One region of the Thalassotalea fusca genome, then DNA from elsewhere that is predicted to be linked to it. Evidence: riboswitches for the same ligand, from Rfam matches in the RefSeq annotation. Region 1 holds a riboswitch; the other holds the start of a gene.
The links. Region 1 has a riboswitch for lysine ahead of dapA (4-hydroxy-tetrahydrodipicolinate synthase). Riboswitches for the same ligand answer to the same signal wherever they lie in the genome.

Region 1 (4,781 bases):
GCCAAATCAATTGGTTTACACTTTCAATGACAAAAGTATTCACGCCTTGAGATAGACAATGAGCAAAATGCTCGGCAGATTTTGCAGGACCTGTATTGAGAATGCATTCAGGATTAACGCCTTGTTCAAGCACTTGCTGGAGTTCACCTGTGCTCGCTACATCAAAGTTAAACCCAGCTTGATGCAAAGTTTGTATAACACGCGACAATGGATTGGCTTTTACCGCAAACCATAATTTAACTACATCCTGCGCCTGTAACTGTGCAAGATGGGCTGCTAAATCATCTAGATGGTAGGCAAAAAATGCGGTCTCCTCCGCATTATCGCTACGATGTGTACAAACAAGTTCACGAATTTCTGGGTTTAACCAATTGGGTACACAAGAGAAAGTCGACATCTCAAATTCCTAACGTAACAGAGATTCAAGTTCTAACGAGGCATCACTTTTCTCGTCACGATATTTAACGATGAGTGCACATGCTACATTGAGTCCATGACCTTGCGCCCAAACCCCTTTAACCGGTCGCGTTCCTGAAACGACTACCGCACGTTCTGGTATCGGCTCTCCTTTCGCTAATAATCGATCATTAACGCAGTCGTACACAGGAATAGACGCTGACAGCGAAACGCCAGGCGCTATAACCGCACCTTGTTTTACCACTACGCCTTCAACGATGACGACACCCGCGCTCAGAAAAGCATTGTCTTCAATGACAACAGGGCTCGCACCAACCGGCTCCAAAACTCCGCCAATTTGTACCGCGGCAGATACATGGACATTCTTACCAATTTGCGCACAAGAACCTATCAATGCATGGCTATCAACCATAGTGCCCGAGTCTACATATGCGCCAACATTTATGTAGGCCGGCGGCATGATAATCACGCTAGGGGCTACATAAGCACCAGCTCTCACCGATGAACCACCAGGAACTAGGCGTACGCCGTCCGCCGTATTAAACTGGCGAGCTGGCAAGTTATGTTTATCAACAAACCCTTGGTAGTTACCGTTAAACTCTATATTTTCTCCAGCTTTAAATGCAGCAAGTATTGCTTGCTTCGCTTCGACATTAGCATGCCAATTTCCTTCAGCGTCTTGATTTGCTGCTCTAACTGTTCCTGCTTCTAACTGGGCTAATACATCTTGCCAATTCATTACGACTGTACTCCAATAACTTGTTGATGATTCTCTAAAAACCAATTTGCGATTAATTGGTCTACTTGCTGTAGCTGATGATTGGTCGGAATTTCATGCTCCGTAAGCGGTGCGCGTAATGTAGCGCTGGCAATCATTCCTTTTTCTTTCATTAATACTTTTACGGGGATTGGATTCGCGACCTGAAACAGCGCATCAACAGCGTTTTGCCATACAGGGAATAATCCGCTGTGCTCATTGCGAAGTGCTTTTTCTACATAAGCTCTGGTTTCTTTCGGCCATGCATTCGCGGAAACAGATACCAAACCTTCAACACCTGCACCGGCCAAGTAAGGCATCATGGCGTCTTCACCACTAAAAAGAGCGATTTCAGCGCAATGTTGCTTATAAGATAAGAATGTAGCTAGGTCGCCACTCGCTTCTTTCATCGCCCAACAATTGGGGTGTTTTTGGAGCTGTTGTACCGTTGAAATTGGTATATTGACACCACTGCGAGAGGGTACGTTATATAACATACAAGGGTGTTGTGCGCAGTTTAACAATGTTGAAAACCACTGCGTTAGCCCGCTAGGCCCAGGCTTTGCATACAATGGCGTAGCCAGCAAGTAAGCACTTACAGGCAGTTCATTACATGCTTGTATCCAGCGCTCTTGCAAGGCTAGTTGATAGCCTCCCACGGCCACCATTATGGGAACTGACAGCGCTAGCTGACAAACGTGGCGAACAACGGCTAGCTGCTCATGTTCTGAAAGCGCAAGACCTTCTCCAGTGCTGCCAAGTAACAGAATACCATTACCCGCTTCTTCTTGAGCTCTTGCTATGTTTGATAAGGAATTAAAGTCGACTGAGCCATCTGATGATAATGGCGTAATGAGCGCCGTCCACACACAGGGCGGACGCTTTGATTTTATATGTTGTATTGTCATGTCTCTCGAACTCTATATGTTCGGAGAACTTTTGGGCATTTGCTAAGGTCGCACCGATCTCGACACGAGCTTAACAAAGGCCAGAAGCTCTCCACCTATTGAAGGTGACAGTCGATAGGATTCAACCTAATTCAACCGGCAAACACACCATCAAAAATGTGCTCACCTCGGCGTTAATCCCCCTCATTATTGGTCGTCAGAGTTTGATCTCTTCGCAATAACTACCTGGTTAACGCTCCTCTTCTGGCCCTTTTTCGACATATCGCAGAAAGCAATATGTGTTAAATAAGGGACGGGCGCTATTTAATCACTTTTATTTTAAATGATCAACAGACGCCTAAACGTATACATATATTATTTTGTACTAGCTTGTAATTGCTCGTATTGACACTATTGCTAACCAAACTTAGAAACTTGACGCTAGCAATGACTAATCCGCTAGATTCCCAGTACGAGAATGACCTAATTACAAGCTTGCACTGATTTTACCGCTCGCTATGTCAAATCAAACGGTCGCGACTTCATCTTTTAGCGATAAACAAATTAGATAAATTAAACATAGAGGTGGTAGAAAAGACAAAACAAAGCCTATGATTGCAGATGCTTTTGGATTTTCTGTTTTAGTACACCCTAAGTGATAACTCAACCAAGTTACCGTTGCAATATAACTCAACGCGATTACAGCAATAATAAATACCCACATATCTCTCTCCTTGTGAAAATCAAGTAATGCACAATAAACATACAGCACGCTTTATTGAAAAACAACTTGTTTTTATCGATAAACGATATAAAGTACTCACTATAGTATCTACATAAATAGTTTTCTGAACTATTGATAGGAGGTTTAATGGACGTAACGCTGAAAATAAATTTGGATCTACTTCTAGTAAAACGACAAATAACACTGACTGAGTTGTCGGAAAAAGTGGATATAACCATAGCCAATCTATCAAAACTCAAATGCGGTAGAGCCAAAGCCATTAGGTTTTCTACGTTAATTAAGATTTGCCAAGTTCTGCAGTGTACACCTGGAGACTTGATATCATTGGAAAATACACAACAATCAAGGTAAATCAATAATTTAGAATTATTTACTTATTCGGCTACAGGTTTTCTAGTTATCGTTTTTCGCCAGAAATATCTGCCAGAATAGCCTTTTCAATAAATGGCAGGCGATCTTGTCCCCAATAAATATCATCACCGTATTTTATACAAGGTACCCCCCATAAACCTCGATCTTCCATTTCTGCAAAATTAGCATCTGCCCATGCTTGCCAGTCATCTGTCTCTCCGAACAGCCATGCCGCTTGATAATCTATTTCGAGCTTTTGGCAAATTTTGGCAATATTTTCTTCATCAGCCACATCGATACCGTCAACGTAAATCGCCTTGAATACATGTTCTATATACTGTTTTGCTTTGTTTTGGCTTTTGGCATAGCCATACAAGTGATAACAATTAACTATTCCTTTACCAATAGGGTCGGTAAAACTTGAAAATGGTATTTCCGCTTTGGATGCCTCTCTGTGAGCGTCAATATAGACATATTTTTGTTTGTTGCGAGGCACATGCAGACCTTTCATCATTAGTGGCAACACAGGTTTAATCACTAATTCTGTGCCATAGTGCTCACTCATCCGTAATGCTTTCATAAACCCAACATACGAATATGGACTGCGTAGCGATAGATATATTTCAATGGGATGTTTCGGTGCTTGCCATGATTCTTCCGGCTCAACAAATCTCAATTCATTCTTGGTAAATACACAATCATGCTTGTCTACACTTAAACCCGTGTTACATAGATGCGCTTCTAAGCAAGATAATCGATCTACGCCAACAAACCATTGTCCATCAAAGAACATCGCGCCTGATTGATAATGCCCCTTATGTATCAGTCGTTGTTGATTCTTAATGATGTGATTAATCACTGGGGTTGAAGGATGATATTTGGCATTGAAGCTATCAGACCAAGTTTGCTTGTATAACTCGAAAATAGCGCTAATTGATTTATCGGTAAGTTGCCATAATTGTTGACCACTGATAATGGCCGAAGAATTTGGCAAAGAATCTACCGGCTCAAAGCCATATAAGTTCGCAACCAGATTAGCATCATCATGTGCCCATCGGCGGTGCAACTCTGGCGCAACAGTTGTCCCTGGCAATGAATCTGTCACGAGATAAAAACTGAATGCCACCTGATACTTATGTTGTATTCGCATTAATGCTTGAATCAACATGAAGCAATGCGGATCAGCGAGCGATACATACACCTCTACCTTTGGCTGAACGCCTAGCAATCGAGGGATTAAAGTATGCCGAACACGTTTTGCCGTTTTGCGCAATCGACTTCTTAACCAGTGTGTAAAGATTCGAGCAACTTGTTTCGAAAAGATAACTCTGTCTCCATTTACAAAAACGCTATCCGATATTAATAGGTATTGCTACCTTGGTACTGCAATGATATTCAAGTAGAATGTGAATCATTATTACACATGTTTCCTATATATTCTCAAGGTTTATTATGCCATTCAGTAATGTTAGCCAGCTTTTGCTTAGAAATACCGACTATTTGAAAGCCAAAGCGCCGCTTTTAGTCAACATGCCGGCTGACAACCTGACCAATGAACTCGCCGAAATTAACCCTAACGGCATTGTGTCTATATTTAACAATAACTTTCAAAATCACCACCTTG
Region 2 (4,781 bases), on a different contig from region 1:
ACGGCGCACGGAATGCAGTACCATACGAGCCACGCAAGCTTAAATCATCTGTTGGCGTCCATAAAAAAGATACTTTAGGGTCTGTGGTTGTTCCAAAGTCACTATAATCTTCATGGCGAACAGCAAATTGCATTTCAAAATTATCGAGTACAGGTATCGCAAGTTCAGCGAAAATCGAAGTGTTATCGCGAGAACCGTTTGCTTGCGTGGCTTCTGTACCGAAAATATCACCACGAAGATACTGGTCATCCGGGTTATCAAGGATTGTTTCTTCACGGTATTCAGCACCAACCGCTAACATTAAGTCACCGTTGGACATTTCCATTAATGGACCTGACACTTTAAAATCAAGTGACTTATTGGTTGATTTACCTACACGTGTGGTAGTGGTTTCAATGTAATCTAGCGATTCTTGACTGTTCATTGACGGCTCGAACGGATTCCAAAGTCCAGAGTCAATCGCTTCTTGAATACGGCGAGAGTTAGGGAAACCGTCTACACCACGCTCAGTTGATTCACTTTTGATATAACTGTACGCTGCTTCCCAACTCCAATCTTTGATTTCCCCTTGCATACCCAAGATTACACGGTAATAGTCCGAATCAACACGCTTTTCACGGTTGCCAATGTCTACAGTACGGCGGCGCATAGTTAAATCTTGCTGATAAAACGCATGAGTTGGCATATCGGCAAATGGATGGTTTGGATTATCGCCTGACATAAATAGCTCGTTAAAACTAGGGCTACCAGCACCACGAACAATAGATTTAGCATTTTGGCCGTTTAACTCGGCAAATGCTCGCATGGTGTCATTAATTTCGTATTTACCCATATAGTTCCAGCTAAAGCGTTCTGCATCTGGAATCATCGTCATATGAGGTGCATAATCGTAACGACAGTTGCTGCCAACTTGGTTGCCTTCATCATCGAGAATTGGTGTTATATCCTCCGATGGACAACTATCATTGCCAAATGTATCAGCAATTCGGCCGGTACCATCAGCTAGCATGATTGAGCCAGGAATACCGGATGTTGAGCGGAAATCAGTTGCGTTGGCATTGCCAGTTCTTGCCTGCTGATTTGCGGTCCTTGAATAACTACGATCGGCATATAACACTTCTTCGCGGTCAAAATATTCTAAGATGAATGTGTGGCTAGTTTTGTCTGTCTTGTCGCCAAATACAAGGCTAAAGCTTTGCTCGTCGCCACCGCCATCGGCCGTTGAACCGACTTTACCTGTTAATTCCACGCCTTCAACGTCATCACGCAAAATAACATTGATTACACCAGCAACCGCGTCTGAACCGTATGTTGCAGATGCACCATCTTTTAAAATGTCTACACGCTTAATGGCTGAAAGTGGGATATTGTTAATGTCGACGAACGCTGTGTCTATACCTTTAGCAAAAGGGCTTACAGATACACGACGACCGTTAACTAAAATTAAGGTTGAATCAGCACCTAAACCGCGTAAAGAAACAGATGAGCCACCATTAGCGGTATCATCACTGCTATTTGCCTGTGTTGAGAATGTACCTTGGCCTGAAATCGGTAACTTTGTAAATAAACTAATGAGGTCAGTTACACCTGATTTTTGAATATCTTCTTGTGAAATTGAAGCGACTGGCGATGGGCCTTCCATACTCGTGCGCTTAATGTGAGAACCTGTAATTTCTATACGTTCTATTTGCTCTTCTGCGGCGAATGATTGGCTGCTCACAGTTGAGAGCAGGGCAGCCGAAATACTTAGCGCAAGAGAGGTCTTTCTTATGAGAGGTTTTGTCATTTTGAATTTCCTTTTAATTTATTGTTATCGTTGTCAAATCCTATTGACCAGAGATATTAACAAATTGCCAAAATCCGGCAGTTGACCACATAACATCCTGTCGCTCTAGGTAATACATGACGCGCTTTAGTTTGTATCAAAAAAATTTATCAATAGATAGAGGCAGTTAACTAATGAAGTGTCAAAAGTAGAGGTGATTTCGTAGTGGGTTGTAAAGTTTTTCTGTATCTTATTGTATTTATTGATTATTTGTTGAAATTGATAAAGTGTATCAATTTATGAGTCTTAGTATTCTACAGAGCGACTAAGTTTTCTTTAATTAGCCGTCTAAAAGTCTGTTGCATTTTATTGCGCGTTCATGTCTAATAATACCGTTGTATTTAGACTATTTACTCAATTTTGTCAGTGTTAAAACTGCCATAGGGCGTAAATAAAAAGGTTAAATACACACCAGAAGAGGTGCGATAGCCAGGTAGATAATGCAAAGAGCCACAACTCTAATGCGCATTGTTGAGGGGGACTATCGCCGAGAACAGCCATGTAATGTGGGCAGGGCTGTTCGGTCGCTAGGGCTGAATCCTTAGGGCTGTCACCAATTGGTGGAGAGCTTCTGGCAGGAAATGTTTGCTAATCTCATTAATATTTTTCTGTTCAGTCACGCTCTTCCTTTAATGTTGTACCAGCTTAAATAAGATAAATGCTAAGTTGGTTTGCTAGGGAGACTATGTATGTCTAATGTTACCGTGATAACCTATCACCAAATCGTTTACCCTTGTGCGGGGAGAAACAATGCCTAATTCTAACTTTACTGTAGCCAAATTTGGTGGCACTAGCTTAGCTGATTTTGAAGCGATGTCGCGCTGCGCGAATATTATCGCCAATCATAACGAGAATCGCGTTGTCGTTGTATCAGCCAGTGCTGGCGTTACAAATTATTTAGTGAGATTAAGCCAACAAAACGTTCCTGAAAGCGAACAAGCTGAAATTATTGAGTCCATTAGAAAGATTCAGCTAAATATCTTAGGCAAACTAACTGATGTTAGCGAACTTTATAATGATATTGATGCATTGTTAAGTGAGTTGGCGGCCTATGCTAATGCACAATCTTTAAATCACAGCACACGTATTGCCGATGCTATTTTGTCATTCGGTGAGCAAATGAGCTCGAGAATATTTGTTCGTGTATTACATGCGTTAGGCGTGGATGCTGAATATTTTGACGTTAGACAGGTCATGTTAACTAACAGTTTGTATGGCAAAGCGGAAGTCAATATTGAGCAATTGCGTTTGCGTTGTGAAGCACTGTTAAAATCAAAACTTGCCAGCAAGGTAATTGTAACGCAAGGTTTTATCGGTCAAGACGCTGCTGAAAATACCACAACCCTTGGACGAGGTGGCTCAGACTACAGCGCGGCATTACTTGCTGAAGCGCTCGGCGCCAGTGATTTATCCATTTGGACAGATGTCGTCGGTATTTTTACGACAGACCCTAGAATTACCGATCAGGCACGCGCAATTCGTGAAATTAGTTTTGGCGAAGCAGCTGAAATGGCAACATTTGGTGCTAAAATTTTACATCCAGCTACGTTATTACCTGCGATGCGTCAAAACATTCCGGTGTTTGTTGGTTCAAGTAAAGAGCCTGAAAAAGGCGGAACTAGCATTCAGCAGTTTGTTGATTCAAAACCCACTTACCGTTCTATTGCATTGCGTCGTGAGCAAACCCTAGTTACAGTAAAAAGTCCAGCAATGTTACACGCCAGTGGCTTTTTAGCTAAAGTGTTTTCGATTTTAGCGAAACATGAGCTTAGTGTAGATTTAATAACGACCAGTGAAATTAGCGTCGCGTTAACGTTTGATAACCCTACAGGTTCTACACAGGCATTAATCACCAGTACAGTGGTACAAGAGTTGGAACAGCTTTGTGAAGTATCAGTTGAACATGGCCTGTCGTTAGTCGCGGTAATTGGTAATAACATTCATCAAACGAAAGGCGTTGGTGCAAAGTTATTCGACAATATTATCAATCACAATATTCGCATGATATGCCATGGTGCCAGCGAGCACAATTTGTGCTTTCTTGTACCTGAAGGTGATGCCAATCAAGTCGTGGAAAAACTACATTCAACCTTATTTGTATAGCGCTGAACCGGACAAAGGTTTATTTCACTTGGTATAAAATGAAAAACGCTACAATCAGTAGCGTTTTTTCTATGAATTTTCGCTGTTTGAACTATTCGTAAGCTAAAGGATCGGTTGCGTTGTTGTCTCTGAAAGCTTCTAGCCTTTCCTGACAGGCGCCACACTTACCACACGCTTTTTCACGACCATTGTAACATGTCCATGTGTTGCTATAGTTGAGCCCCATTTTTAATCCGTCAGTTAAGATATCCGTTTTGCTGACATTTAAATAAGGACTGAATATCTCTACGGGTTCGTAGTTAGCAATTTGACAGACATCGTTCATCTTCAAGACGAATTCTGGACGGCAATCCGGATAAATAGCGTGATCGCCAGAATGCGCACCGTAATAAACCTGACTCGCACCAACAGAAACAGCATATCCTACGGCAAGTGACAATAAAATCATGTTCCGATTAGGCACTACGGTTGATTTCATGTTTTCCGCTTCGTAATGACCTTCAGGGATTTCAATGTCGTCGGTGAGCGATGAACCAGCAAGTAGCTGATTTATTGCAGAAATGTCGATAACTTTATGTTGAACATCTAGTTCCTGACAAACGGCGCTGGCACATTTAAGTTCTTTGACATGCTTTTGACCATAATCAAATGATAACGCATAAACTTCTTTGCCATCTTTAATCGCACGATTAAGTACCGTGAATGAATCCATACCACCAGAATATATCACAACTACTTTATTACTCATTTCTTTCATTCTCTCACTTTATCTAACGTGCCGATAAAACACTAGCTTGCATAACACTTTGGTTAACGACTAAGATCATTTATAATGCGCTGGCATTTTGGGACT

Region 2: another riboswitch for lysine. It lies ahead of lysC (lysine-sensitive aspartokinase 3); the one in region 1 lies ahead of dapA (4-hydroxy-tetrahydrodipicolinate synthase).

Annotation. Positions count from the first base shown of each region.
Region 1 covers NZ_JBQRUN010000016.1:36,851-41,631, forward strand. Annotated here, with positions in the region: gene ACSLUK_RS16260 (PLP-dependent decarboxylase) at 1-397, opposite strand, end outside; gene ACSLUK_RS16265 (2,3,4,5-tetrahydropyridine-2,6-dicarboxylate N-succinyltransferase) at 407-1,156, opposite strand; gene dapA (4-hydroxy-tetrahydrodipicolinate synthase) at 1,156-2,082, opposite strand; lysine riboswitch at 2,159-2,333, opposite strand; gene ACSLUK_RS16275 (hypothetical protein) at 2,588-2,785, opposite strand; gene ACSLUK_RS16280 (helix-turn-helix domain-containing protein) at 2,933-3,157, shown strand; gene ACSLUK_RS16285 (DsbA family protein) at 3,204-4,430, opposite strand; gene ACSLUK_RS16290 (methyltransferase) at 4,610-4,781, shown strand, end outside.
Region 2 covers NZ_JBQRUN010000002.1:293,983-298,763, forward strand. Annotated here, with positions in the region: gene ACSLUK_RS03605 (TonB-dependent receptor plug domain-containing protein) at 1-1,786, opposite strand, end outside; lysine riboswitch at 2,233-2,404, shown strand; gene lysC (lysine-sensitive aspartokinase 3) at 2,576-3,928, shown strand; gene queC (7-cyano-7-deazaguanine synthase QueC) at 4,020-4,676, opposite strand.